DNA from 4 places in the Oceanobacillus sp. HCA-5259 genome. Region 3 is predicted to be linked to each of the others. Evidence: riboswitches for the same ligand, from Rfam matches in the RefSeq annotation. Region 3 holds a riboswitch; each other region holds the start of a gene.
What was found. A riboswitch is a leader RNA that binds a small molecule or an ion and turns the genes downstream of it on or off. The one in region 3 is predicted to bind thiamine pyrophosphate.
Positions count from the first base shown of each region.

Region 1 (7,626 bases), on a different contig from region 3:
TTATTCCTCGGATGATGAGTCAGAGATGGTCTATCTCATTTATGAGGATGAAGATTGGAACGGCTTCGTATTTAGCATCTATCCTTCACAAGAGGATTATGATGGAATGTTTGAAGGGGAAGAGACGGAGACAATCACTATTAATGGTAATGAAGGTAATCTGGCGGTTGATGATGATGGTTTCATGTGTCTCACTTGGGAACATGAAGATGTGTTTCTTGAATTAATTGGCGAAGAATCTGAAATGCCGAAAGAATTGTTTCTGCAAATAGCAGAGGGGATTGAGTAAGAGCACATTTCGTCTAATAAAAAGCGACAGGGAATATTTTTAGATAATCTCTGTCGTTTTTTTGGTGTGAAAATTTTATTATATTGCGGTAATTCCACCATCCACGATAAACTCAGAACAAGTGGAATAACTGGATTCGTCGGATGCTAAGTAAAGGACAAGATTTGCTACTGTTGAATTTTGTCTCGAGGAGTTAGTTCCATTTTTCTGCTGCTTTATGACTGAGGAGAAAAATAGGAATAAACAAGATTAGAATTACGACTGCACCTAATAAATTGTTGAATGTTAATAAACCAGTATTAGATATATGATAAGAAAGAATAATATAATAAGGAATGATCAGTGATACAGAAGTCCAAAGACCTGGAGTATAGCTGCGTAAGTATAAGGATTGTACGGGATAGGTAAAAATATTTAAAGCAAATAACAGATTTAACCCGAGAAATAGAAGATAGTGCTCAGTTATTGTTGTAATTACAATCAGAATAGCTACTGGGATAGAAAGTAAAAATACAACGAAAGAAAATCTGGCTGCATTCATTGTCTCAAATTTCCTGAGTTCTTCTTCTACAAAAGCAGGGATTCTTTTGCGAATTCTTGGATACGTTTTGTTGAACCATTTTTCAATTGTCATGATTTCTTCTAGGTTGTGGAGCATGAAAATGATGGTGAAAATTAGGACGAATAGATGGATATCCATAACCTTTTAACTCCTTTCTTAGAAATGCTCTTTTTTAAAACCTTTCTATAACAGTATTTTAACATGATTATTCCTATCTTTATACGAGTTTATAATTAATACTTTTCGCATGGCTGGAAGGCAATCGGCGGGTAGGTTATTATCTGAAGGCTGTCTTCCTTTAAAAAGAGTAAAATATTTTCTCCGCTTGAATACATTAAAGAAGGAAAAGATATTTGGAGGTGTACTCATTATGTCATCACCACAAGAATCAAAATCAACAAACTCTTCAAATGAGATAATATCTTTAGAAGAACTTTCCTTTGTTTCAGCCATGTTCTTTGTTATCGGTGCAATGATCTCCTTTTATGTTGCTTATAAAAGACTTAAAGATTCGTCTTTAGGTGGACCGCCGATATTGCAACCCGTGCCATAAAGTGAAACTCATTCAGTGGGGATATCCTTACCTCTCCCACTGAATGTTAGTTGAACAGAATCATGGATTTATTACGGACTGTATATCCCAACCTTCATATATTGGGTTTCCCTCATGTTTCAATCGATGTATCGCAGGACTATCGCATGATATTTTCCAGGAACGGATTAATACAGAGAACTTGACAATCGAAACCGTGGCAGAAAAGATTGCTTTGAAATCTGAAATCCAACTAATCACCGATAAACGGGGGAAATTCAAGAGAAAGCTAGACAGGTTAAAAATACAACTTAGTCATATCCGATGGTTTTAAGAGAATTTATAGGCGCAATCATTGAAACCAAACACTCACTTCCGCCGTAAAACTACAAGTGAGTGTTTTTCATATTAACCTAAACCAATTCCAAAAGGGGAGAGCCACCAAATGACCTTTCTAATCCAACATCAATGGGAAATTTTTATCGCTGCAGAGATACTGTCCTTTATCTCATTAATTCTATTCGGGGTCATCCGCTATTTTTTCAACAAACGGAATTTAAGTCTTATCTTTCTGCTGTCTTTTCTCGGCTTATTTATCGTTGAGGGAGTGCTTGCTCTCCTTATTTACCGGGAAACAGGCGAGATTTCGATGTTTCAAATTGTTATTTTGATTTTTATTTTGTATGCGTGCACTTTTGGCATCAATGATTTCCGGAAGTTGGACCGTTGGATGCGCTTGAAGATTGGTAATTTGCGCGGTATCGACTTACTTACTGAAAGGGATAAAGAAATCATCAGGAGACAAAAAGACCCGAAATATATTGCCAAAATCAATCGATACAGCTCCATTTTCCATTTACTTATATTCGCAGCCGTCCAGATTGTTTTCTGGAGCTATGGAATAAAGGATCTCAATCAGGCGATGAATTACCTGACTGATCTTTCGTGGATTGGTGATGACAATTACTTGGCATCACCTTATGCAAATGAAATGATGTATAACATTTCAATGGTTTGGGGGATTGTTTTTATTATTGATTTCATTTATTCGTGGTCTTACACCATTTTTCCGAGCAAGTCTTAAGCGGGAAGTGGGGTATTTAGGAATCTTAACATCCTGACGTTGATAGCTCCTCTTAGGCGAAATGAGCTGGTCAATAGGGATTGATAACCTTCTATATGTCCGGAATACTGTCATGTTGCTCACGGAATTTGTATTTTCGATATTCTGAATGCATAGTCACCTGAGAAAAAGGATTCATCTCGTTTTCCGACCCAAATTTCATGTCAAAAATAGGGATTTGTCTAGTGCGGTTTCCTGTACTCTGCCATAGGCTGTAGGGAAGGGAAAGAACAGGATAAAATTTTTCTTGAAAAGGAGCATATACATGCATGGATTTGTAAATCATGTACCGATGCATCATTCGCCATTACCATATCCAGAAATGCACCGGGCTCGTCCGCCGGGTCCGTTTGGGCCAGGTGGCGGTATTGATCCGCTTGCAGCTGGATTAATAGGAGCAGGACTAGGATTTTTAGGTGGCAGTTTAATCGCTGGAGGACCAGGTTTTGGCTTTGGACCGGGATACGGTCCTGGGTTCGGTCCAGGGGCCGGATTTGGTTACGGTCCTGGCTTCGGACCCGGCCCGGGATTTTGGCAGTACGGTCCCGGATTCGTGCCATATGGTGGTTTTTAATATAAAAGAAAGGGTTTGGGTGCACGCACGCAAACCCTTTCTTTTATATTAAAAATAAGATAGACTAGTCATAAAGAATAGATATTTTTCCACTAGGGGTGCCAGTCGGCTGAGATAAGACTTTTTCTTAATCCCTTTGAACCTGATCTAGTTCATACTAGCGTAGGAAAGTGGAGTTGGTATACATACTTAAATTGTATTAATAACCACTCCAATTCCCGGGGTGGTTTTTCTTTTTTAAAAACTACCTCGCCCTTAATCTATTTCAATTTACTAAAAAGGAGGAAGTTTACATGAACTATATTGCTAAAATTCGAGAAAAAAGTCCGTTTATCTATAACATCACGAATGAGGTTGCGACAAATTTTGCGGCAAATGGTTTGATTGCGATTGGTGCGTCTCCAGCCATGTCGAATACACCAAAAGAGGCGGAGGAGAATGCGAGTCATGCGGATGCTGTCGTATTGAATCTCGGAACTTTAACCGAGGATCGGGCCGAGGCGATGCTGCTTGCTGGCCTTAAAGCGAATGAAAAAGGAATTCCAGTCATTCTTGATCCCATCGCAGCAGGGGGAACAAAATTCCGTACGAAAGTGATTAATGAATTATTGGAAAAGGTGAAATTCGCTGCTATCCGAGCGAATGCTGGGGAAATTTCTGTACTTGGCGGAGCGCTTGATATTATGAAAAGCCCTGACTCTACGGTTGAATCGATTGATCCGAAAATTGCTCAAACAGTAGCGAAAGAATATGATACGGTTGTTATTGCAACAGGGAAAACAGACGTCATTACAGACGGAACGCGCATGAGTCTTTGTAATAATGGGCATACCATGCTACAAAATATTACGGCAAGCGGGTGCCTGCTTTCGTCTCTCGTTGGGCCTTATTTAAGTGTTGCCGAAGACTTGTATGAGGCGAGTGTGGAAGTGACTGCAGCTTACGGGATAGCTGCGGAACTTGCGATGAAAAAGGCGGAAGGGCCGGGCACGTTCATCCCTGCTTTGCTTGATCAGCTTTATCTGCTGGATCAGGAGACGGTGAATACGTATAAAAAGCTGCAAGAGATTTAGAATGAATACAACAAACGGGAACGTAGCTCTACTTCTAGTCGATTTACAAAATGATTTTTGCCATCCGGAAGGCACCGCAGGTAAACGCGGGAAAGATATTCATGCTTTTTATGAAAAAATGAAACAGATGAAGGATTTGCTAGAAGCAGCACGAGAATGTGAGATTCCAGTGATTCATGTGATCTCGGAACATAGTGCTTGGACGGAATCCCCTTCTGCAAATGAACGATTCGGCCGAAGCAATCAGAAAAGTAATTTATCCTACTGTGAACCTGGAAGCTGGGGAGCGGAAATTCATGAGTATTTCACTCCGCTTCCAGGAGAAAAAGTTGTCGTAAAACATCGGTATAGTGCGTTTGTCCATACAAATCTTGAGCTTTTATTACGCTCAAATGGTATAAGCCATCTTACGATTATTGGAGCTTACACGAATGTGTGTATTGACACGACTGCTCGTGATGCTTCTATGAGAGATTTTTTCGTAACGGTTCCCTCTAATTGTGTCGTCTCGGATAATGAAAAACTACATCACGACGCATTAGAGTTACTCCAAGGAACATTTGCAGAAGTTGTTCACGCAGTTGAAGTAAAAAAACAATGGAAAGGGGAAATATAATTGAAAGAAATTCTATTTATCGAAGCAGGAATGGGAATTGATCTCCACGGCCAGGACATAAATGTAGCTGCCGAACGTGCGATTATGGATGCGATCCATTATAATTCCATGCCAGGAATAAGGAAAATGCTGCCAAGTCAAGACTTGAACAATATGCGGGTGAACGTTAAGCTCGCTGTACCAAAAGACGAGGAAAAGCTTGACCATGAAAAAATTAAAAGTTTGCTTCCTTATGGAACGGTAACGGTAGAAACCGTTGCTGGAGGTATGGCGACAACGAGCGGTATTTTCCTTGAAGATCAACAGGATGAAAATGATTTAATGTATATTGTGAATGCAGTCGTTGAGGTTGGGTATTAATGAAATGACATTTAGTTTAGTTGGTAAAGCAAATGAGTATGATGATGGGTGGGCTTTTAGTAGGCAGTCAATCGTCCGTCAACGCCTCACTGGGTCGGAGAATTGGGACGATTGAAGGTGCACTCATCTCTTTTCTGACTGGTACAGGTTTGCTTGCGATACTGGTGCTTTTCTTTGGACAGGGAAATTTATATATAAGGGGAATGTCCGGGCGAGGAAGCTCGAGCAGTCCGGAAAAAAGGCATGTTAAAATGAGGCACTTAGGGAAAGTCTAAGTACCTCATCGCTATTTCTCCTCCACATCAACCAAATAAATCTTCTCTTCAAACCCGCCACATTCCTCTGCCTTTTTGGCCCGACGTTTTTCTACATCTTCCATCGTGGTGTCGTGGATACCGACAAGGGCCTGCATGACTTCGAGGATATCAGCAAGTTCCTCTAATGCATCTTCGTCATTTGCTGCATCTTGATATTCCATCACTTCTTCATTCAGTTTCTTTTTTAGCTCCATAATATAACGATCCTGGTTAAGGGTTTCGGTATTGAAGGCTTGACCGTTTTGTTCCAATATTGACGGAATACCGTCGCGGACAAGTTTATTATACGTCGTCACTTAGGAAACACTCCTTTTTCATTGTTGTCGATTATATGGGGAAGCGAAATTACCTATATTCAATCGTTCCCTAAATACCGACAAGAAAAACGTTCGCTCTCAATTTAACGATAATGTTTCTTACTGAACGTGAATGCATCAACTGCTTCCCGGTCGATTTCATATCCGATGCCAGCTTTCTTAGGAACCGTAATATAACCGTTATTCGCGATAACTTCTGGTGCGATAATATCTTTTTCCCAATAGCGGTCGGAGCCGGATGTGTCACCAGGCAAGGTGAAATTCGGCAGCGATGTTAGCGCAATATTATGGGCCCGGCCAATTCCTGATTCAAGCATCCCGCCGCACCAGACAGAGATACCTTTCTCCGCACAGTAATCATGGATTTTTTTCGCTTCAGATAATCCGCCAACACGGCCAATCTTCACGTTTATAACTTTCGTACTTCCGAGTTCCACCGCTTTTCGTGCATCTTCCAACGAATTGATGCTTTCATCTAAGCAAATCGGAGTTTCCAGCTCTTTTTGCAGCTTGGCATGGTCGATAATATCGTCAGAAGCGAGTGGTTGTTCAATCATCATGAGATTAAATTCATCAAGTTGTTTTAACGTATCAAGATCCTTTAATGAATAAGCTGAATTAGCATCTGCCATAATCGGCAAATCAGGGAAGTGTTCGCGTAACGCCCGGATTACTTCGACATCTTTACCAGGCTTGATTTTCACTTTCATACGCTTATAGCCTTCTTTCACATATCCATGAACCAATTGGATCAAGTCATCGGTAGTAGGCTGAATGCCAATACTGATGCCAACCTCAATCTGTTCACTCTTCCCGCCAAGTGCCGCTGCAAGAGATTGGTTCGTTTGCTGGGCATAGATATCCCAAACTGCACCTTCAATCGCGGATTTTGCCATATTATTTTTCCGGATGGGGGAAAAAGTGTCACGCACTTCATCCGGGTGCTGCAATTCTTTATTGAGGAGGAGTGGAATAAGAAAATCCTCAAGCATATGCCAGTTCGTCATCATCGTTTCTTCGGTGTACCAGGGGGCACGGAAGGCGACCGATTCTCCCCAACCAATCGTTCCACTTTCGTCTTTTGCCTCTAGCAGTAGAAAGTCACGATTTTCTAGCGTTCCGAAACTTGTTGCAAAAGGAGATTTTAATTTCATTTGTAAATGGCGGATGGTGATCTCTGTCAATTTCATGATTCATTTCCTCCAAATTCAATCTTGTTCTTTGTTTTTTACTTAGACTTTACACTCGTACACCTGCGCGATTAGAAAAAGGTTCGCGTTGCCGCATCACTTTCTTCTTCACTAGCAAATAATTCTTAATTTCAAAAAGCAAGTAAAAGAGATTGGCCCGCACTTCGAATTCTTCTCTTGTCTTTGGTAGTTCATTTTCACGGAAAATTTCTTCGTAAGACTCTAACTTTTCGAGAACAGGATCAATGTTCTTCGTGCGGACGTTTTCGCTAATGTTCAATAATAGGTCGGCAACCATTTCGCGTTGTTCCACATGGATCTCTGAGAGGGAAACGATGCCTATAATTGGCAGCATTTGTCGCAATATGGCGAGCTGTTCTTCGCGCAATCTGAAATAATGATAGTCTGTTCTTTTTTCTTGTAATAAATTGTTTTCAATATCTTGGATGGCCATCGATTTCGCTTGATTAATAATTTCTTCCGCTTCATTAATCTCTTGTCCGTCCCAATTCCGGTGATTATCTTTTAAGAAAGCATGGAATTCATAGAGGATTTTTGCATACTTTTCTTCAATTTCATATTTGAACCTATCAATGTCTTTTCTCATACTCGGCATAACACTGTTTACAATGAATGCAATTCCAATCCCGGTGAGAATGATAAATAGTTCATG
Region 1 covers NZ_JBBKBV010000001.1:84,088-91,713, forward strand. Annotated here, with positions in the region: gene WKU33_RS00380 (DUF4367 domain-containing protein) at 1-289, shown strand, start outside; partial or broken gene WKU33_RS00385 (SDR family oxidoreductase) at 368-460, opposite strand; gene WKU33_RS00390 (HXXEE domain-containing protein) at 483-989, opposite strand; gene WKU33_RS00395 (hypothetical protein) at 1,099-1,404, shown strand; gene WKU33_RS00400 (hypothetical protein) at 1,829-2,467, shown strand; gene WKU33_RS00405 (hypothetical protein) at 2,772-3,080, shown strand; TPP riboswitch at 3,165-3,266, shown strand; gene thiM (hydroxyethylthiazole kinase) at 3,374-4,153, shown strand; gene WKU33_RS00415 (cysteine hydrolase family protein) at 4,155-4,769, shown strand; gene WKU33_RS00420 (Lin0512 family protein) at 4,770-5,129, shown strand; gene WKU33_RS00425 (DMT family transporter) at 5,162-5,404, shown strand; gene WKU33_RS00430 (nucleoside triphosphate pyrophosphohydrolase) at 5,416-5,742, opposite strand; gene menC (o-succinylbenzoate synthase) at 5,847-6,953, opposite strand; gene WKU33_RS00440 (aromatic acid exporter family protein) at 7,003-7,626, opposite strand, start outside.
Region 1: linked by a shared signal. The riboswitch ahead of thiM (hydroxyethylthiazole kinase) and the one ahead of thiW (energy coupling factor transporter S component ThiW) in region 3 are both predicted to bind thiamine pyrophosphate.

Region 2 (7,626 bases), on a different contig from region 3:
TCTGAAACGGATGATGCAAGGAGAGTTTAAACGGATGTTACTCGTAGCTACCGGCTCTTTGCACTCCCCATTAAGCGTTCAGCAAAAGGATTCGATTCCCGCTATTGCACATGCAGTCTCAATTGAAATGGAGTGACTTGTTCATGATATTTTTCTGGGCATTTGTTATTGGTGGTCTTATTTGTGTTATTGGACAAATTATGTTTGATGTATTCAAGCTCAGTCCTGCTCACACATTAACAACTCTCGTAGTTTTAGGTGCTATTCTTGACGGACTCGGTTTATATGAACCGTTAATTGATTTCGCTGGGGCAGGTGCGACTGTACCGATTACAAGTTTTGGGAACTCTTTAGTCCATGGAGCCATGGCTGAAGCTGAGAAACACGGGCTGATTGGCGTTGTTACAGGGATGTTTGAAGTGACGAGTGCCGGTATTTCAGCAGCAATTATTTTTGGAGTTCTCGGTGCCATTCTCTTTAAGCCGAAAGCCTAGTGTTTTGTAACAGACAGATCTTTCACTTATGTTATCAAAAGAACATTAACAACCATATTCGCACCGCTAGCGCTTGCTGCCTTTTACTCCTTTTTTCAAGCGGATTAGAAAGCAAATGTAACATTCTTTCGGATTGTAGATGGAGGCATATTCCTAGCCAAAATTGACGGCGAAAAAGGGGATGTCCACTTAATTTCGTTACAGACCGTGGTTTTCAGTTCCGATAAAAATAATAGGACCGGGAAATTTACCGGTCCTATTTCTATTCGATTAATAAAGCAATTTTACCAAACTGGCTGTTCACTTCCAGATGATTGAACGCTTCTTGGGCATCATCCAGTTCAAAGGTTTTATCCATAATCGGTCTTATTTCATGCTTTTCCATATGGGCTAATACCTGTTGCAACTCTTCACGACTTCCCATCGTGGAGCCGAACAATTGATACTGACCATAGAAAAAGGCACGTAAGTTAAGGTCGATTTCATCCCCAGCTGTAGCTCCGTAAATAACAATTTTTCCGCCTTGCTTCAATACGTCCAACGAACGATTAAACGTTGCTGCACCTACACTGTCAATCACAAGATCAATCTGCTCGTTCTCCAATTCCTTTTCCCAATCACTTTCCGTTGAAATGGCAAGATCCGCTCCGATCTCCTGGGCCTGCTTCAACTTTTCATCACTTCTTGAAGAAACAATCACGCGTGCACCGATGCTTTTTGCAAATTGGATGATATACGTGTTCACCCCACTACTTGCTCCAGGAATAAATACGGTCTCTCCTGCTTTAATATTCCCCTTAGTCACTAATGCACGGTAACCTGTCAATGCAGCAAGAGCGAGCACACCGGCTTCTTCCCATGTTAAGTAATCTGGCTTCATTTCTACTTGTTCTTCATTGATCACAATTTTTTCGGCAAAAGTTCCGTGATCAGGCATTCCGAGGATGTCAAATCCTTTTGGTGGTGCATCACTATTTTCGTGCCAGTTAAGTGATGGATTGATGATGACTTCATCCCCCACTTTAAAACGAGTAACATCTGCTCCAACTGATTCGACGATCCCCGCTCCATCCGAACCGAGGATTAAAGCTTCTTTATCGTTACCTCTCCGGTTCGGTATATAGAGATCTCTCCTGTTCAGACCCGCTGTTTTTAGCTTAACAACAATTTCATTATTTCCCGGCTTTGGTTCGGGCATACTTTTTAGTTTTAATTCTCCATATTCCACAACAAATGCCTTCATTTCCACTTCCCCTTTCGTATGCACTTTTATATCTATTCAGATAATTATCTTCTATTATCAGCGACTTTGGGCGAATTATCAACCAGAACGAATTGATTCTTTTTTATAATGTTGTGCTGAAAATTCTTCTCTGAAGATTCGCAGCCTAAACCTTGAGACTCCTGCGCCGGAGAGATCTACGTATTCACTTTGAAACAGTTAAACTAAAAAAATCTCTCCTTAATTTGGGAGAGATCATTATTTTTACAGTTGCAATGTGAGCGGATAGATTGCGGTTTAGCTTGATGCTAGGTTGAGCAATGCGCGCGGTTGTTTGTGGAATAGGAAAAATACAATCACTGCTGACAATACAAATGACGGGAACATGTACGATGAATTATAGATAATCGAATACACCCAAACTGATTGTCCCTCAATCGCTGCTGAACCGAAAAATACTGCCCCAGCAACGGTATGTGCAAGGAAACGCAACACAGAACCAAGCAGTACACCCGCCGTTATATACGTTAGGTACACTTTTGTCCGCCCGTCCCGTACCGCTTCTTGAACTTGTCTTGCGAACAGACCGGCAAAACCGATCACCGTAAAGGCAAGTGTATAATCAATGAACCCCTGAAGTGGCGTCAGAATATATGCGTTCCCCGTTGCAATCTGTAACATCCCCCAGAGGAAACCGGATACTAATCCACCTTTTAATCCCCAACGGAACGCTACTATAAACACCGGAATCATTGCAAAGGAGACCGAACCACCTTGCGCCCAGATTTTAAACGATATTGGCAAGATATCTAAAAGCAACGCCAAAGCAGTGAAGATTGATACTTCAATTAAAAATAGTAGTTTATTAGACTTCATTCGTTATAACTCCCCTTTTTATAAGCTTTTTATAAGCTATTTTGAACAACTTTTTTAAATACAAAAAAAGCAATGCCAAGGGAAGGTTCCTGATGGGGAATCCGCTCACATTGCTTTTTATCCATCAAAAAACCATCATCCCTACGCTAGTACTAACTAACAGGTTCAAAGGGTCTGAGCAATCCTCGTTGCCCACTCTCAGCTATTAGCTCCCCCTGTTGGCTTTTTCTATGCTTTTTTCGTTAACCCTATTATAGCTAATGTACACTTATAAAACAAATTTACAGTTTAAGAAACGCTTCGACGTCCTTGATGCAAAGCTCGATTGCAGCTTCCCAGAAGTCCGGTTTTGTAAGATCGACTTGTAAATGTTTCATCGCAAGCTCTTCTACCGACATCCGTCCCGTATCTTCCAGTAATGCAATATAGTCGTCTTCAAAGCTCTCTCCCAGCTCTTTTGCGCGGGCATAAATACCAAGACTGAACAAATAACCAAATGTATAAGGGAAATTATAGAATGGTGTCCCTGTTATATGGAAATGAAGTTTCGACGCCCAGAAATAAGGATCATATTCATCGAGTGCATCTTGATAAGCCTCTTTCTGTGCTTCCACCATCAATTCATTCAATCTTGCCGGTGAGACAAAACCTTTTTCTCTTTCTTTATAAAAATTTAATTCAAAGATAAACCGGGCATGAATATTCATAAAGAAAGCAACACTTCGATTAACTTTATCTTCAAGTAAAGCTTTCTTTTCTTCTGCTGTTTCTGCCTGTTCAACTGCTGCATCAGCGACAATCATTTCCGCAAAAGTTGAGGCCGTTTCCGCGACGTTCATTGCATAACGTTGATTAAGACCATGAACGTCATTCATCACATGCTGATGATAAGCATGACCAAGTTCATGGGCTAACGTGGCAACATTCGATGCTGTTCCGGAATACGTCATAAAAATTCTTGTTTCCTTACTATCAGGAAAACTTGTACAGAAACCGCCAGGACGTTTGCCAGGCCGATCTTCCGCTTCAATCCAACGTTTTTCAAAAGCTTGCTCAGCAAAATCCGCCATCTTTGGGCTAAAAGAACGGAATTGATCCATAATAAATTTGGCGCCTTCTGTATAGCTCAATTTTTTAACATGGTCGGTAATCGGTGCATCGACATCATAGAAGCTTAATTTATCTATATTCAATAGTTCTGCTTTTTTATTTATATAAGCGACAAAAGGTTGTTTATTATTAGCTATCGCTGTCCACATCGCATCTAACGTTTCTTGCTTCATCCGATTGATACTCAGCGGTTCTTTTAATACATTTTCCCATTTGCGGTGCTTATACATTTGTAGTCTAAAACCTGATAAATGATTCAATGTTTGTGCAAATAAGGATGCTTGTTTATTCCATGCATCGTTTAACTTATCAAATACTTTCTTTCTAGTTGCTCGGTCGCTTGAAGTTAACAGATTGGAGGCCTGACCAATTGAATAGGACTCTATCTTTTCTTCCCCTTCAATTTCCACTGTCATATTCCCTACGATTGTATTATACATTTGATTCCATGCATGATAACCATCGACAGCAAGATCATTAATCAGCACTTCCTGTTCCACAGCAAGTAAGTCCCGTGCTTTATTACGATATTCTGATAATACATACCCTATTTCTTGTAACGCTTCGTGCTGAATGGTTGCTTGCCATTCCTCGTCCGGGATTTCCGCAAGTTTCTGCATGAAAGTTGTCAGCACGCCATTAAACGAAGCTGAAAGTGTGCCATATTCAGCAACTAGTGTTTTAGCCCCTTCATCCGTTACATCTTGCGCACTTAAACAACTGACGAACGCTCCAGCCTCACGAAGTTTGAACATTGTCTTCTCCAATTCCTTTATAAACTGGCTAAGCATCGTGGAAAATGAATCTACCCCCACTTCCAATGTGGTGAATTGGCCTTCTAATTGTTTAATCTCCGTTCGAATCTGACCAAGATAATCTCTGAATTGCTGTGACGCACTTCCTCCTGGAAATAGTGAATCCAAATCCCAAGTTGGATTATATTCTTTCATTTCTCTTCCTCCTTCTTCTCCCCATATTATTGTATCGAAATATCTGAAGGATTGCATTATTAAGATCCATTTACACGGAAAACAAGTTTGAGATAGTCTATTTAGTGGTATTTGAATAATGGTTTCGTTTTGTTAATTTATCCTTAAATAAATATTTTTTAATTAAGATATATTGACATTACCGATTTATTAATTTATACTAGGTAACAGAAAGTAAGTATTGAGGAATACTTAATAATATTTGGAGGGATTTTAAATGACTAGAGAAAAATGGACGGTAGACTTGGCGCACAGTGAAGTAGGTTTTTCGGTTAAACACATGATGATTTCTCGAGCGAAAGGAACATTCGACAAATTTGATGCAGTGATCGAAGCAGATGTGGAAGACCTTACCGATTCGAAAATCGAAGTAACGATTGATGCTGCAAGTATAAACACACGTAACGAAGACCGTGATAACCATCTTCGTTCTGCAGACTTCTTTGACGTAGAGAATCATCCGACACTTACATTTGTTTCAACAGATGTAAAACGCAAAGGAAATAATGAATATGATGTAATTGGCGATTTAACAATTAACGGAAATACAAATCAAGTTACATTAGACGTTACATTTGAAGGTCAAAGTAAAGACCCGATGAGCGGTTCTACAGTTGCCGGCTTCAGCGGTGAAACGAAAATCAGCCGTAAAGAATTCGGACTTACTTGGAATGCTACACTTGAAACAGGCGGCGTACTCGTATCCGACGAAGTAAAAATCCACTTCGAACTAGAACTTCATAAAGCTGAGTAACTGATGCACATAAAGCAGTATCCCCATGAACCCGGGATACTGCTTTTATTTTGATTGGAAATAATCTACTGTTTCAGAAGAGAATACTTCAACTGTTAAGCTGCCATTTGCTGCATAGGCGGTAAGCACGATTGGTTCATTGTATAAATTTTTAAATGTAAAATCTGGTCCCCACCAACTTACGGTTGCATCTCTTCCCGGGGGTACGTAAGGAACGGAGCGGCTATGAGTGTACCTTTCAATCATTTGGATACCACGTAAATCAACTGCATTAAAAATTGTTGATGATAATTGACAAATACCCCCGCCGATATCTTCTGAGAACTCACCTTTTACAATAACCGGCGCTCGTTGATACCCTTTCTCTTCTGTTCGTTCACCAACAATATCATTAAATGAAAACACTTCACCAGGAAAAATAACCGTTCCATGTACAGCTTCTGCAGAAAGGTTAATATTTTTTGTCCGTTCTTTGTTTGCGGAATTATAGTAAGTCGTGTAAGAGCCAAGACGTTTTTGAGTTATTTCCCGCAGCATTTCCTGACTCACCCTTGGTTGAACTGCTTTAGTCGGGATTTCAACCACCTGATCCTCTCCAGTATAAAATGCCTTTAAAAAAGAGGTTGTAAAAGCAATTCGATCCAACGCTTTTCCAGGCTGCCCCTCGATAATTTCAAAGCCGTTGCCAAGTGTTGCGTTAGTAGGGGGCTCTTTAACTTGTTCTGCCAATTGATCCATTAATTCATCCAGCCTTTCCCAATTTACAAATCCATGTGCCCAATCAGATAGGGAATAAGATTGGAGTTCGTCTCTCTGAAGCATAATTTCATCATCTTCTGCAGAAACAACCGCTATAGACAAGAGAAACCATAACAGGGTGAGCACAAAATATAAAGTATTACGGCGCAACTTTATCACCTCTGTTATAATATGGCTCAACTGAAGATATAACATACGAATGAATAAAAAAGCCACCCAGTTTAAAAACCGGGTGACTTTTTAAATTGGTTTTATTAGCGGAAATCCCTTGAATCTTCTAGGATATCACTTACTGCTCGGTAGCCTACAATTGCAGCTACAGCGAGCAACAAAATGCTGCAAAATCTTTTCATCGTTCATCTACTCCTCTTTACCTTTTATAGTGGATTAATAGTAGAATTCCAAATTAGAAAGGACGATATTTTCCTTTTTTCAGCAATGCTTTCGGTCCGCCGACTACCAAGAGTGTACGGTCGTCAACTACCTTCTTCATCGCAGCTGCTGGCTTTCCTTGCAATTTCACGCCATTAAAGATGTTTCCAATACCATCGGAAATTCCTAGTGATGCTACTGTACCTTTGTCATCGAAAACAAAGTCTGTTAACGGTAGGCCATATAATGCGTTCTTGATGTTCTCTGCTACATGAGCACCTTCTTGTGTTGCTAATTGACCAGTTGGTGGATATGGTTTTCCTGTTTCTTTATCCATAGTCCATGAGCAGTCACCAATAATAAATACATTTTCAGATCCTGGTAAGCGCAGATCAGCGTCAACGTTAACTTTTCCACGGAATACTTCAAATCCAGATTTTTCAAGTACTGGGCTTCCCATTACTCCTCCAGTCCAGACACTTGTACCAGCTTTAATTAATTCATTATCTTCACCAACAATGAATCCTTCTTCTGTACATTCCGAAATAGCTGCACCGATTCTAAATTCAACACCACGGTCTTCTAACGATTTCTTCGCATATGCTACAAGATCCTCTTCAAATACCGGCAATATAGATGGTGCCGCTTCTACGTTAATGATCCGTGCTTTGTTACGCGGGATATCATATTTCTTACAAAGTTCAGGAATCTTCTCGGCTAATTCACCAACAAATTCGATACCTGTAAATCCACCGCCACCAACAAGCACAGTTAGATCACTATCATCTGTTGATTCACCACTGCTGTATTGTGCGAATTTATATTCGATATGTTCGCGGATGACGCGCGCACTGTCGATATCTTGAATGAAGAATGCATTTTCCTCCATTCCTTTAATACCGAATGTATTTGTTACAAAACCTAATGCGAAAACGAGGTAATCGTATTCTACTTCACTGTTTTCGAGTACGACACGCTGGTCTTCCGTTTTAACTTCCACTACGGTGTCATAGATCAGACGAACACGCTTTGGATTAACCACGTCAGAAA
Region 2 covers NZ_JBBKBV010000004.1:44,596-52,221, reverse strand. Annotated here, with positions in the region: gene spoVAD (stage V sporulation protein AD) at 1-136, shown strand, start outside; gene spoVAE (stage V sporulation protein AE) at 144-494, shown strand; gene WKU33_RS03685 (zinc-binding dehydrogenase) at 757-1,737, opposite strand; gene thiT (energy-coupled thiamine transporter ThiT) at 2,014-2,592, opposite strand; TPP riboswitch at 2,714-2,818, opposite strand; gene WKU33_RS03675 (M3 family oligoendopeptidase) at 2,874-4,652, opposite strand; gene WKU33_RS03670 (YceI family protein) at 4,909-5,445, shown strand; gene WKU33_RS03665 (VanW family protein) at 5,491-6,330, opposite strand; gene WKU33_RS03660 (NAD(P)/FAD-dependent oxidoreductase) at 6,611-7,626, opposite strand, start outside.
Region 2: linked by a shared signal. The riboswitch ahead of thiT (energy-coupled thiamine transporter ThiT) and the one ahead of thiW (energy coupling factor transporter S component ThiW) in region 3 are both predicted to bind thiamine pyrophosphate.

Region 3 (7,626 bases):
GGTCTGGAAAATTATGAAGCAGATGACTGTATTGGTACCCTTGCTCGTCTATTTCAAGCAGATCACGAGATTATTATTCTAACGGGAGATCAGGATATGCTTCAGCTAGTTGATGAGAATATACACGTCTCAATCATGAGAAAAGGACAAGGGAACTATGAATTGTTTACAAGAGAAAACTTCTTTGAGAAAAAAGGGATATATCCACACCAAGTCGTTGATATGAAAGCATTAATGGGAGATAGCGCAGATAATTACCCAGGTGTAAAAGGAATAGGGGAAAAAACGGCGCTTCGATTAATTAAAGAGTATCAATCCATTGAAGGACTTCTAGCTAATACGGATCAATTAACAAAAGGGATCCGTACCAAATTAGAAACCGATCTTGAGATGCTTCACATTTCAAGGGAACTTGCTGAAATTAAATGTGATGTACCCGTCTCTTGTGAGCTGGAAACGGCACAGAAAAGATTTGATCGAACAAAGATTGAACCGAAACTGGAATCGCTCGAATTTAAAAATTTAGACCGGATGCTCGCAATAAGTGCCAAATAGGAGGAAGTCTATGTATTTTCCATCCATAAGAGACAAGTGGATAACTGGCATCGTCTGGATAATTTCGCTACTTGGGATATTATTTCCACTCTTAAAAGGGCAGGTTACAACCATGTTCATTATGTTCGGATTAGCTGCATTTCTGCTCTGGTTCTGGTTCCGGACTGGATATAAAATAGAAGGGGACAAGATAAAAATCTATTATGGCCCGATTCGGCAGACTGTTCATATCCCGGACATTAAATTAATTGCTTTGTCAAAAATGCCGCTTAACTCTCCGGCACTATCCTTAAAACGAATACAAATATCTTGTAGTAAACTTGACGTAGTTGCTATATCGCCGGAAAATAGGGATCAATTCATCTCTATGCTCTTAGATATAAGACCGGAGATTCCGGTTGATGACCGATTGCTTCCAAAAAATAAATAAAAATACAGCCTCGTACAAAAATGTATGAGGCTGTTTTCTATGCTTATTCTTTGATATAAGGTAGATGCCTTGCGTATCGATTGTTAAATCTTTTACGTATTTTATCAACGCCCAGAAGGCACTCTTGTGGTGAATATAAAGCGCTGGAGCAGATTCCATTGTATACACCGTCCATAATTTCCTGTCTGTTATTTGCCATAGCGAACAAAAAATAAGAATATTATAATTTACTTACTGCTTCTTTTATATCTTCTGCTCTCGTTACAGCGGATATGAAAGAAACACCATCAGCTCCAGCTTTTAATACTGAGCTCGCATTTGTTGTATTAATCCCACCGATTCCGACTATCGGAAACTCAGGGAATTCTGCACGCAAGAAACGGATCCAATCCAACCCGACACTAGATTTTGCATCCACTTTCGTTGTAGTAAGGAACACTGGACCAGCACCTATATAATCAATATATTCTAGCGCACTATTATTTAATTCGTCCTGATTTGAAACAGATAATCCAATGATTTTATTAGGAAACATCTCCCGTAATTCTTTCACCGATTGATCATCTTGCCCGACATGTATCCCATCTGCATCTAATTTGTCTACTAATTCTACATCATCATTAACAATAAATGGAATTTGATGTACGCTACAAACTGCCTGCAATTCTTTTCCTAACTTAATTTTACTATCTCCTGAAAGGGAGCCTGGACCTTTTTCCCGAAATTGGAAAATTGTAATTCCAGCTTGTATAGCTTGCTCCAGAACAGCAACGGGATTACCTTTAACATTTTGACTACCCATAATGAAATATTTCCTTAAGCTTAATGGATTAAATGATGACATCGTTACTCCACCTCAGTTGTCGTTAAATTATTTGTATGGATACGCGGTGCCCAATGATTCGTCGGTCCGCTACCAGCTCCTAAGTCCAAAGAATACTTGATCGCGAGCGTTACATAATGTTTTGCCTGTTTAACCGCAATGTTAAGAGGGAGGCCTTGGCTTAGATTAGCAGTTATCGCTGCTGCATACGTACAACCTGTACCATGTGTATTATTTGTATTTATTCGGGGAGCCGAAAAGCTATGGATCCTTGAACCATCATAAAGGAAATCAACCGCATCGCCTTCGCGGTGACCGCCTTTAACTAGTGCAGCTTTCGCGCCAAAATTTTTCACAAGCATTTCGGCAGCCTGCTTCATGTCCTCATCGGTTTCAACTTTTTCACCTATTAGATATTCTGTTTCTGGAATATTTGGAGTTACAATTGTTGTAAGCGGAAGCAAATTCTTCCGCAGATAATTACGGGAATCGCGTTCAATCAATGTGTCACCGCTTGTGGCAACCATGACCGGGTCCATAACATAAGGTGCATCCAAATGCTTTATTTTATTATAAATCAATTTCATCATATCCTGATTGGCAATCATCCCTGTTTTAAATGCATGGATAGGCATATCAGAAATAATCGAGTCTAGTTGCTGTTCGATCATTTCTAGAGAGACGTGGGAAACAGCTTGAACACCTGTCGTGTTTTGGGACACGATGGAGGTGATAACCGACATCCCATAAGTTTTCAATTCCTGAAACGTTTTCAGATCGGCGTGAATTCCAGCACCGCCGCTCGGGTCCGTACCCGCTATCGTTAGAGCACATGCAACATTCTTCATTGAACATTCTCCTTCATCAACTTACTTATTTTAATTTTTTATTAAGCCCTTGGTGGAAACTTTAGATACGACGAGCAGTCCAAGAATTGCTCCAGATATACTGCTTACAAGGAATGGGGGGATGAAAACAAATGCACCGGCCGATGTTCCCATAAATACATAAGCAAATGGCACTGCAAATAATGCACCAATAACCCCACTGCCAATTCCTTCACCTAATGCGGCGAGTGATTGCTTCTTGGTTTTCTTATACAGGAACCCTGCAAGAAAAGCACCGACCATTGCACCTGGGAAAGCTAATAAAGTTCCTAACCCGAGCATATTGCGTAATAGACTGATCATGAAGGCAATAATGACTGCCGGACCAGGTCCCAAGGTGACAGCGGCTATGACATTAATCGCATGCTGTACTGGATAAGCGCGGGCTACACCGGCGGGAAACCAGATTAATTGTGCGCTGATTGTTCCAATTGCGATAAAGACGGCCATCGTCGTGATGAGACGAGTTTTATTCATACTTGACCTCCAATCTTAAGGGGAAAATCAACCAATAAAAAAGCCAAGTCATGATTAGACCTGGCTTCACAAGAAAATAGTTATGAGAACAATCTCACTACTTCCCTACGCTGGCATTAACCAGATCAGGTCGATAAGAGTCGGAAACACACTTTCCTCTCAGCCCAGTTAGGGCACCCCTAGTAGTTTCATATTATTTAGTTCGAATCTAGCATAGCAAAAGTTTTCATAAATGTCACATGTTTTGAAAAAGGTAAGGGTGCAGTGTATCACCCGGATACTTTTGATCTTAAGAAATATCTGCAACAGCACAGGACATGGCGGCAATGTGCGAAAGCTGTTAAATAAAAAGACGGGCAGCTAAACATAAAGGTTTTAGCTGTCCGCTTATTAATCAATCGCCCCAAAGTTGACAATTGTCACATCGATATCAAATTCTATTTTGGCATCTTGATATTTTTCCATCCATTCCTTGTTAGTCGTCTTACTTCCTTTTCTTGAAGTGATATACTTTCTCCCAAGACCCAATGCATCTGAGTTTACTTCTTGAAGTTTCGCGAATAGGTTTTCATATTCTCTTACAAAGTATTTCTCTATATCACGTTCGAATTTCCGAGAAGTATCTTCTGATTTAATGTCCATTGGGATTGAGGTTTCTAATAATTCCAGTTTCATTGTGATATCTGCCTTAAACGCTAACGAATCAGAGTCGACAATTTTTATTTTCCCTTTACCTGTATTAAGCATTAAAGAAAGATAAATCGAATCTTCAATTTCTGACGGTTCTCCTTTATAAGCAATTATCTCGTCCAGATAATTTTCACGAGGGACGCCTACATCAATTGGGGTTCCTCTCAAACGCTGTCTCAATAAATTAGCCATGAATGATTCTTTTACTGATATGCTAGCAACATACTGGTCTGCCCGAAAAGCGGCTGCACCAGTTAGTGTAGGTTTACCATCCACTACGTCTATTACTGGAAGTATCGGATCAATGCCGACTTGTTGCACTAATCGCGTGAAAAACTGTAAGGTAATTCGTGGTAAAGTACCCTTTTCGACCTCTTTACTTATTAAGTCTTGTAAATACTCTGTTCGATTTAATTCTACACTTTGTTGCTCTATTTCAAGAATTTCTCTTGCAGTTTGATTGGTTACGGCTAGCTGCATAATTTCAGAAACAGTTGCATCACGAACTTGTGTATTTAGAAAGGGAAGAATGCCTGATTCAGCTGCTTCTTTTCCATAAAATTCTATACTGATTTTTCCGGGGACTAATGGATAGGGCGATTGTTTTTCAGCTTCTGAACGGGCCTCTTTAATCGTACGGCCCCTTCCAATCAACAAACTTGTCATTTCCGGAGCATGCGGATCAAAAATATAAGGAACGAGTGTCGTTTCAATCATTCTTTTTTCCCCTTCATCTATTAGATCAACTCCACGTGAATTAATGATTGCCAACTTCTCAATTTGCGTCGTTTCCAGACAAGCCTGCAGAAATACAATAAATATGAATAACGGTATTAACTTAGCAGTTCGCATGTATTCACCCTCCTTATTTCTTCCGTATTTTTTTCTTTAAAAGAACGAGTGGCAAAAGAAGGAAGGGATAAATATATACAATCCCATAGGATACCCTGCTAACATTATCAATCAAACGCTGAATGATAAAATGCTCATTAAAAAAAGGGATCAGAATTAGAAGGATACTTGCACTTGTGTAAACACTAATTTCGTTCGAAAGATTATAAATACGTTTCGCTATATAACTTATGCACCACATAAGAAGAATCACTTTTGGCATCGCAACCATCATCCATTCTGCAATGACAACGTAGTCCAACCGCTCGATGATAGGAGAGGTTTGAATTTTAAACAAGTTTAATACAACCCAAATTCTTCTTTCCAATTGAGCTGGACTTAAAAATCCAATCGCTATGTTTGTAGAAAGAAGGACGAGGAAAGTGAAATAGGATAGTCCTAAGAAAACAGGCTTACCAATCTTTTTTTTATTTGCTACAAAGGGATAGATAAAAAACAAGATTTCAAATCCTGTAAATGTATAAGACGCAGCAATTGTGCCTCGTAAAATATCCATTATATCTTTATCCATCACAGGCAGAAAGTTGAGAAAATCCATTTGTCGAATTGGTTGAATTAATAAAACAAATAACCAAGAAGAGAACATAAAGAAGAGAAAGGTGACGCCAACAACTGCTTTTAGACCGCCAAATACCGTATAGATAGCAATAATAAGAAGCATACATCCCAGCACGAATGCATTACTATCCGGTAAAACAAAAACCTTAATAATCTCGATATAGGTTACGAGTGTGGATAAGATATAGAATATAAAATAAAGGATGTATACCGTTCCGAGCACTTTTGAAATAAAACAGCCAAATAGGTCGGCCTGAACGCCGAGGATATCCGTATTTTCATATTGCCTCAATATATATAACATGACAAAAAGGAGCAGGGCAATATAGAGGTAGGCAATGAGTATCGAAATCCATGCGTCATGCCCTGCTTCCATAAAGACAATTCGTGGGATTCCAATCAATCCAACACCCAGCTGCATGGAGGCAATAATAAAAAGCATATAGAAAGAACGGAATTGTTCACCTTTTGGTATTTGAAGATTAATTTTCATATACAATCCCTACTCATCAATATCTCTTCTTTCCATAGCTTTCTCTTTGTTAAAAAATCGTTTATCTTTTGGTCGATACGATAAAAATCGTTGATATTTCGTTTGCTCTGGCAGACTGTAAAAAGTTTTGTTAAAATCGGCCAGCCGGAGTGGGTACAATGGTGATAGGTAAGGCCTGCCTAAAGACTCCAAACGGACTAAATGGATGACTAATAAACAGATACCAAACATCAGCCCGATAATCCCGTAAAAACCAGCAAGGAAAAAGAGTGGAAAACGAACAAATCTTACCGTATTACCCATGATATAACTAGGCGTCGCATAAGAAGCTAAAGCACTCATTGTAACCAAAATGATCAGAATGTTACTTGAAATACCAGCTTGAACCGCAGCAGTTCCAACAACCACACCACCAACAATACCAATGGTCTGACCAACTTTAGTGGGCAGTCTTGCTCCAGCTTCCCGTAATAGTTCAATTACAAGTTCGATCAGGAGTACTTCAATGAGCGGAGGAAAAGGAACAACCGCCCGAGATTCACCGAGTGAAACTAAAAGCTGGGATGGAACTAGTTCATAATGATACGTAGTTGCAACGACATACATTGGTGTTAACAGTAAAGTCACAAATGCAGCGAGAAAGCGAAGAAAACGGACAAACATGCTTAACATCCAATGAAAATAGCGATCTTCTGTGGACTCAAAGAAACTGAATAATGTGGAAGGTGCAATTAAAGCGAACGGGCTGTCTTCAACCAAAACGACAATTTTACCTGCTTTTACTGCATACATACAGCGATCCACCAATTCAGTAGATACAAATTGCGCAAATACAGAGGTGGAGGAATCTAAAATATATTGTTTAAGCATATGAATGTCTTCAACCATATCAACTTCAAGGTCGGTCAGCCGTTGCCTCATTGTATTAACATCTGTTTCATTTGCAACTGATTTAAGATAGATTATTCTCGTTTCTTTTGGATTTCTTTTGCCGACTTCAACTTTTTCCATTGCAAGGTCTGGTGTATTCATCCGCCAATTGATTATATTTAAGTTATTTTTAAGGGATTCTGTAAAAGCAATTGTCGGACCAATAACCATTGATTCCGTTTCCGCTTTTTCCAGTGCCCTTTTTTCCATTTTGCCCAGTTCGTACATGATAACTTGATTTTCTTGTTCGATGTAGAGACCGATATAGCCCTCGGTAATTTTATTTCGGAGAGCCGTAATGCTGGACAATTGTTTTCCCGCGGAGAGCGGAATCTCACTTAATATGGAGTCTGTTGTCCATTCTGTTTGCATATCTAATAATTTAGTCAAGACTTGTTGCTCGGCTTTAGTTTCATCAATAAGATAGGGAATATAAAAAAAAGCAATTTGCTTATTTTCTTGCTTATAAACCGTGAAACTCAGATCCTGATTATTGAGAATCTCTATATCCAGCTTGTTTTTCAATTCCTCTATAGAAAGCGGGAAATCCGCTTGATTTGCTCGTTTCTTTACAGGGCGCATAAGTGACCTCCATCTATCTAGCTAGTCCATTTTAGTATGGGTAAATCAGTTAAATTTATCCCATATTTCCTCTTCTTTTATAAATAGTTTTGATTGATGGAAGAAATATTTTAAGTTTGAATAATTAAATTAATTATTATTTCAACTCCCTCAGCCCCTCAACAAAAGTTGGATTTTTTCAAGAACTGTTTATTTGAACAAGTTAATGGAAACAATAAATAAATGTATCATTCAATTAATTTATAAAGGAGAAGAAAATGGCTGGGAACGAAACTAAGGATCGATCGAT
Region 3 covers NZ_JBBKBV010000005.1:6,750-14,375, forward strand. Annotated here, with positions in the region: gene WKU33_RS04355 (5'-3' exonuclease) at 1-555, shown strand, start outside; gene WKU33_RS04360 (PH domain-containing protein) at 566-985, shown strand; gene thiE (thiamine phosphate synthase) at 1,206-1,829, opposite strand; gene thiD (bifunctional hydroxymethylpyrimidine kinase/phosphomethylpyrimidine kinase) at 1,832-2,656, opposite strand; gene thiW (energy coupling factor transporter S component ThiW) at 2,687-3,172, opposite strand; TPP riboswitch at 3,258-3,363, opposite strand; gene WKU33_RS04380 (Ger(x)C family spore germination protein) at 3,563-4,714, opposite strand; gene WKU33_RS04385 (GerAB/ArcD/ProY family transporter) at 4,728-5,825, opposite strand; gene WKU33_RS04390 (spore germination protein) at 5,835-7,337, opposite strand; gene WKU33_RS04395 (DUF2243 domain-containing protein) at 7,595-7,626, shown strand, end outside.

Region 4 (7,626 bases), on a different contig from region 3:
AACCCGAGACGTGCAAACATTAAGGTTGGGGAAAGTGACTTTAACATTTTATCTTGCGCCTGGGCACACAAAGGATAGTTTGTTTACAGTGATTGAGCCTTATGGAATATTTCTTGCAGGTGATTATTTATCCGATGTAGAGTTTCCATTCATTTTCAGTAATTATAAAGACTACGTACAGACGATCCGGACTGCTGAACAGATTTTACATCATCATTCGATTCGGATCCTTGTTCCAGGCCATGGGACTACTACGCAAAGCGAAGAGGAAATCGTAAGTAGGCTTCATTTCTCGAAGTATTATTTAGAAGAACTTCCTCTTGATAATGAAAGTCTGATTGACGTTTTACGTGAGAAATATACTTTTTTTGAAGGGATGAAAAGTATTCATTTTGATAATGCAAGTAGGGTGGTAAGAGAAAGGGATAAATAATACTTTTCCGATGGACGTACAAAAAAACATCTCCGGTCTTATTTGAACATAATACCCTCATTCAAAAATCCGGGAAAATCTTCTTAAATTGAAAGGGAAGTAGAAAAAAATGTGTTATTGGGATTGGGATGAATCTTTATAATGTTTCTTTAAGTTCTTTACTTCAAATAGTGATCCAAAATGAAATAAAATTTAAAAGAAACGAAAAAGGAAAATAGTACGCTGTTTTAGCCAGCAAAAAAACCGCAAAAACATTGAAATCACAACGTTTTTTGCGATTCTTAGTGTCAAACCTGAGAATTTGTTATAAAGTAATTTAATATAACTAATATGATTAGTCAAGTAGAAATAATCAAGTGATGGTATTTATAGAGCTTCTTAGAACTAGAACTGCTTGCCAAATATATTTAAGTACCCAAGGTAATACGAAAAAGCAAGGATGATAAAAAATGCGCCTACTATAAGAAAGAAAAACATCCAGTCTTTAGGAGAGACGTTCATTTCATGATAGTAGGTGCGGTCTGTATCACCTGTAAAACCTTTTGATTCCATCGCGATGGCAACTCGTTCAGCTTTTCGGATTCCATTTGCCAGCAGTGGAATAGAATATCTCCTGAATTGCTGCCATTTACCTTTTATCCCTTTCGTTCTGCCAAAGCCACGAATCCGGTGAGCTTGCCTTAAAATCTGCAGTTCGTCCCGAAACATAGGTAAGAAGCGATAGCCAGCCAGAATACCGTATGTGATTTTAGGGGAAACCTTGCATTGCTGCATTAAACTTAGCATGAATTTGGTCGAGTTTGTCGTTAAAGCAAATAGGATCGACAAGCATACAAAACAAAGAGATCGTAAGGCGAGACTAATCCCTGTTATAATACTTCCCCTTGTAATTTCGCTTCCGAAAAGGGTAAATAAAACTTCGCCATAGGAAAAGGTTTGATTTGTATACAGAATGGTCATCCAGGCAAAGCTGAGCGCCACAAGCAGAAATGGGCTAAAAATCTTGAGCCATTTAATGAAGGGGATATCGCTCATCGTGAATGTCACAATAAGGATAAATAAAAAATAAACGAGTGGAGTAAACACATCAAACGTAAAACTGAGCAAAATGCCAGGAATGAAGATGGCAAGTGCTTTGATTGTTGGATTAATGAACGAGATCAAGGCTTTCACCTTCTTTATGAAGTACTCGAGTCCGGTAAGGCGGACGTAATCGCGCTTTTTCCAATAGATCAGCTTGCCTCCAAAGACTTTCCGGCTCGCCATTGTAATGAATATGCTGCTGATATAATACAATCGTCCGATCAACTGTATCCACGATATCCATATCATGCGTGACGAAGACGATTGCCGTTCCATTTTGTCTCAAGCTATCAATCATGTACATCAGTTCTCTCGTAGTCTCTGCATCTTGACCAAATGTCGGTTCATCAAAAAATAAAATATCTGGTGTTTCATCCAGCATCGTTGCTACACTTAAGCGGCGCTTTTCTCCACCACTTAAGGAAAAAGGATTACTGTATTTATTTTTTTCTAAATGGAACTGCTTTAAAAGTGTGGTTGCAGCGGTATTTAATTCAGCTGTTGACCATCCATTCAATTTCATTCCAAATGTTAATTCATCGTATACGGTGTCCGTGATGAATTGATGCTCCGGGTTTTGAAAGACATATCCCATTCTTTTTCGCAGCTCTTTTTCCTCCCATTGCTCCACCGGTTTATCGTAAAAGTTTATAGTTCCTTTTTGAGGGGTTAATAACCCAGTCATTAATTGCAGTAAGGTAGATTTTCCAGCTCCATTCTCCCCAACAATGGCGACGAATTCTCCCCGATGAATTTTTAAGTTTATTTCTTGTAAAATGGGTTGTTTCTTATGATGGAAGCTCATCTGCTCTATCGTTATTAGGACATCTCTCTTGATAGAGGGAGGGGATTTCACAGGAATCGGGTAAGGATCGGCAGCGTTAGAAAACTGCTTTGGTAAAAATATTCCTTCTTTTTTTAATAAAGAATGATGATTTGCAAAGATGGATGCTGCATTGCCGTCTGCGATGATTGTACCCTGTTTTCCTAAAACAAGCATACGATCGGTAATATCCAGCCAGTCCTCGATTTGATGTTCAATGATAAACACAGCTAGCTTTTGTTTTTCTTGAATTTGTTTAATTAATTGGATAAATTCTATTCGAGAAACCGGGTCTAAATTTGCTGTAGGTTCATCTAAGATCAATAGTTCCGGTTCCAATAAAAGAACAGCTGCTAGAGCAAGTTTCTGCTTTTGTCCTCCAGATAACTCGTAGATTTTTCGATTTTGAAAACCATTCATTCCAACGGCAGACAACACCTCCGAAATGCGCTCAGGCATTTCGGAAGGGGCAATTTTTCTGTTTTCCAATGTAAAAGCAAGTTCATCCTCTACGGTAATCATGCAAAATTGACTTTCCGGATCTTGAAAGACAATCCCGATCTTCTGATTGAGCTCTCCTTTTTGATAGTCTTGTATATTTTTCCCCCGGTGAAAGATGTCGCCGGAAGAAATGCCTTCTACTGTATCGGGATATAACCCATTTAGGCATAGAGCTAGACTGCTTTTCCCTGAACCGCTTGCTCCAATAAGGAGGGTCGTCTCATGATCTCTTAAGGAAAAGTGCAGTTCATTGAGTAATGGTTTATCCGAATTTTCATAGCCGAATGAGAAATTGTCCACATAAAGTAATGGATTAGGCTGCGTCTTTTTCACGTTTTTTCTGTATCTCCTTTCCTAAGGCATAGCCGCGAAGGACCCCAGTTTTTGCTAATTTGTCACTCAACCATTTCCCTAGGACACCCGCGAGAAGGGCACCACTGATGATGCGAACAGCTAACATCGCTATAAGTAATGCAGGGGCTAACGCGATATTTCCGGATGAAAATAAATTCCAAGTGAAACTGAAAACGGCTGCAAAGACACCGGAAAGAATTAAAATGCGTAAACGATAATCCTTCCATTTTGTTATTGCGAAGGCAAACTCTGCTCCTAAGCCTTGAATTGCAGCTGCTAGAATAAGTCCGGGTCCCGCGGCAGTTCCCAATAATACTTCGGTAACTCCTGCGATAAGTTCAGCTGTAAAGGCAACCCCCGGCTTCCGAATGATATAAGCTGCAACGATGGAAACAATGAACCAAATGCCAAAAATAATTTCATACCCAAACGGTGCGAGACCAAATGGAGCAAGAATATTACGAATACCTTGACCAACAAGAAAGAATGCTAAGTAAATGATCCCGAAGACGACACCTAATATCGACATGAGAACAATTTCTTTTAATTTCCAATGCTTTGTCATTTCACTTCTCCCTAGGTTTATTTTGTAGGACTGTTGGCGGAAAGGCTAAATGTCATGGTGACATGAGAGACTTTTTCTTGGACGAGTTCAAAGGATTCATGTAATGCATTGAAGATATCATGAACGTCTCCGTCTAATCTTGTTGCATAATGTGTAGAAGTAACCGTGACATTACGATGCTTTGATAGATTGATTTGTTCATAGATTTTATCCATGTAATCTTCATGCCCCATTGGATAAAGGGAAAATTTACAACCGGCGATTTGGAGGATCGATTTCGTTTTTTCTTCGTTCAATGGTATGTCTGTTTCATCCATATACGCGTCAGCTTCCGTGTCACCAGGACAGCCGATGGAGAACGTACCATTCATAGCAACATGCTCCCCAGTATTCGCTGCATGTAGGAAGATTGCTTTTGCAACATCGAAAACATGGATCATTTTTCCGCGGATACACGTACTGACATCATCTGTTTCCTTCCAAACCTTGGAGGTATCAACCTCACTTAATGTTGATAGAATAATATCAACAAAATTATCACTCATCGGGTGCAGACTAAATTGACAACCTACAATTCGACTAGTTCCACAATTGTTACGCATTCCAATCTCCTCCTATTGATAATAAAAAAACTGCATTCCTAAGGGGAATGCAGTTTACACATTAATTTTAACAACATAATATTCGTAAACTGCACTTCCCCACGCTAGTATTATCTAGATCGGGTAGTAAGGGTCGGATTAATCCTCTCAGCCACATGACGCAGCTCCCCTAGTGCTTATGTTTTGATATGCAGTTATTCTAATTCCAGATTGTATACATGTTTCGGTATTTTGTAAAGTATTTAATCAATTTTAATATCCGGTTTCTTCCAAAATATAGTGATAAGGAGACAGACGACAATAACGATCGAGCTGAAAACAAACGGATAATTGATATCTATATCAAATAAAACCCCACCAACTACTGGACCAAATACATTAGCAAGGGACGTGAAGAATGAGTTCATGCCGCCAACAAAACCTTGCTCATTCCCGGCGATTTTTGATAAATAGTTGGTAACAGCTGGACGAATCAGGTCAAACCCAATAAATACCGTGAAGGTTACCGCCATTACTTGCCAATAAGAATTAGCGAGTGTCATGGCAAAGACCAGCATAGCAGAAATGGCGAGCGACCAGCGAATAATATTGATTTCTCCGATCAACTTTGTTAACCAATCGAACAATACAACCTGGAAAATCGCTCCGATAATCGCACCACCTGTAATGGCAATCGCAATGTCAGAAGGAGTGAATCCGTGCTTATGATCAGTATAAAGGCTGAAGAAAGAATCAAACGCGGCAAGACCGAATGTTGATATTAAAATAACAATAAAAGCGATGAAAAACATCGGCATAAACACTTTCCTCAAGCCACTTTTGCCGAGTTCTTCGGTCATATCAGCCATATCGTCTGTTTTCGACTTCGGCTCTTTTAAGGATAAAATCGAAACGAAAGCAACAATTAAACCACACGCCGCAGCAGAGAAGAATGGTACACGCGTACCAATCCCTGCTAAGAAGCCACCAATTCCCGGTCCGATAATAAATCCGGTACTAATCATCGCTGACATATAGCCGAGTGCTTTAGGCCGCGTTTTCAGCGTCGTAATATCTGCGATAAATGCGGTAACAGCAGGCATGATGAATGCGGCACTTATTCCTCCGAGAATTCGTGAGGCGAACAATACTTCAATTGTTTTACCAAGACCAAATAAAAACTCGGAAAAACTGAAGATAAAAAGACCAATGACAATCATGCGTTTACGCCCATATTTATCAACTGCTTTTCCAGCCAAGGGCGAGAAAATCAATTGAGCTAAAGCGAATGCAGCCGTTAAATAACCGACAACAGTACCACTGATGCCGAGTTCATTCATAATAGTTGGCAGAACCGGTATAACAAGTCCAATTCCTAAAAATACAAAGAATATATTTGTAAGCAGAAGCGTCAATGTCCAATCTTTCTTTTTCATAGCTTTTTCTCCTAGGTGATATGATATTCTGTACTAAACATAGAAATTTTACTCTGATTCGATGAGAGATGCAAGCATATATTACTATTTATTATAACTTAATTTTCGCAACCTGAAACAATTTAAGCAAGCTAGCAATTGTAGTAATTATCTCTCGTTTTATTCTCCCATTTTGCGCATTATGTATGCTTGATAGGATGGCTGAACTGCTTTGACTTTTACAAATGCGACAGTTGCTTGCGTTAATATCTTAATAAAGTGAAACTTCATTCAGCGGGGGGGGGGGTCCTTCTCCTCCACTGAATGTTAGTTGAACAGAATCAGGGATTTACGGACTGTATATCGCCCGCCTTAACATTTTGGTTTTCCCTCATGTTTAGAGATGGGTATATTACAGACTGTTAATACGTGATAAAAAGGATGTTGGATGAATGATTTATATCTATATTGGACTTGTCGGAGCACTCGGTGCGATGCTGCGGTATAGTATAGGAATTCTAATTATGACAGAACATGTTTTTCCCTATGCGACGTTATTGGTTAATTTGATAGGGAGCTTTTTACTTGCGTGGCTGACTTACGGACTGTTTAAAAGGATTCATCTGGATGAAAAGCTGAAAACAGCGATAACAACGGGTTTTGTCGGCTCGTTCACTACATTCTCCGCTGTCAGTGTGGAAACGGTTGAGTTGTTCCAAAATCAGTCGATGTTACTTGGGTGCGTCTATGTTTTTGTGAGTTTGGTTGGAGGGCTTGGTATGTGTGAAGTTGGTTTTCGGGTTAGTAGGGGAGTTGGAGAGAAATGAACTGGATGTATTTATTAATCGTTGGTGTCGGTGGGTTTTTTGGCGCGATTATGCGTTATTCGATTTCGGGGAAGATGAACGATCCGGAAAAAGCCGTACCAATGGGTACACTTCTCGTCAATCTGACAGGTGCATTCTTGCTCGGATTGCTTATAGGTGCAGGGGTAGATGAATTATTACTTCTCTTATTGGGGACAGGTTTTCTTGGTGCCTTTACGACATTTTCAACGTTGAAACTTGAGATGGGAGTGTTGTGGAGGAAGGGGAATAAGCGGGAGTTTTTCCTTTACACTGGGCTGACGTATGTTTTGGGGATTGCTTTGGCGTTTCTAGGAGTTGTTTGTGGGAGTTATTTTTAGGAGGATTGCATTATAAAACAAGGATGGTATTCTATCATCTATTTACCATAAAAAGGAGGAACTTGCAATGCAACTAATTCAGTAACCAATACTTCAAAAAGAGGCGATGGCCGGTGTTACTGCTCCATCTTCAGGCGTTGCATTATTTAAAATAAAGGTTCCGCCAATTGAGACGGAACCTTATTAAACGGTTAGTGACCTGCAACATCCCGCTTCGCAAAGAAGATCCAGGTAATTGCTGCGAAAATAATATAGTAGACAACTAGTACGGTAACGGAAAAGCCGAGTGTCATTCCTTCCATCATCGGTGTGTTCCCGTTAAAGTACTGGGACAGGTTTGTATTTGCAAATAGAATGTATTTCGCCCAGTCCCGTTCTATGAAGAAGAACACAATCTGGTTTCCAGCTAGCATAAGAAAAATTGCGAGTCCAATTGCTAGCGCGCTGTTTCTGAAAATGGAAGAGATCATAAAGGCGAATGTCGCCATCATGAGCAAGTTCACAAGACTGAAGCCGTAATCGGTTATAATCTCCCCAATAACTGGAACATATTCCACTCCATCGCCTTTTTCAAGAACGATATGAGGATTCATCCCGTCAAAGCCGATGAAAATTCCTCCGATAATCCATGAGAAGAGGAGCACGAATAAAAACGTTATAAATGAAAATATTAGTACGGCGCTAT
Region 4 covers NZ_JBBKBV010000003.1:117,633-125,258, reverse strand. Annotated here, with positions in the region: gene WKU33_RS03065 (MBL fold metallo-hydrolase) at 1-433, shown strand, start outside; gene WKU33_RS03060 (energy-coupling factor transporter transmembrane component T family protein) at 818-1,606, opposite strand; gene WKU33_RS03055 (ABC transporter ATP-binding protein) at 1,581-3,173, opposite strand; gene WKU33_RS03050 (ECF transporter S component) at 3,154-3,759, opposite strand; gene WKU33_RS03045 (YkoF family thiamine/hydroxymethylpyrimidine-binding protein) at 3,777-4,361, opposite strand; TPP riboswitch at 4,441-4,542, opposite strand; gene norA (multidrug efflux MFS transporter NorA) at 4,604-5,776, opposite strand; gene crcB (fluoride efflux transporter CrcB) at 6,208-6,582, shown strand; gene WKU33_RS03030 (CrcB family protein) at 6,588-6,941, shown strand; gene WKU33_RS03025 (ABC transporter permease) at 7,133-7,626, opposite strand, start outside.
Region 4: linked by a shared signal. The riboswitch ahead of WKU33_RS03045 (YkoF family thiamine/hydroxymethylpyrimidine-binding protein) and the one ahead of thiW (energy coupling factor transporter S component ThiW) in region 3 are both predicted to bind thiamine pyrophosphate.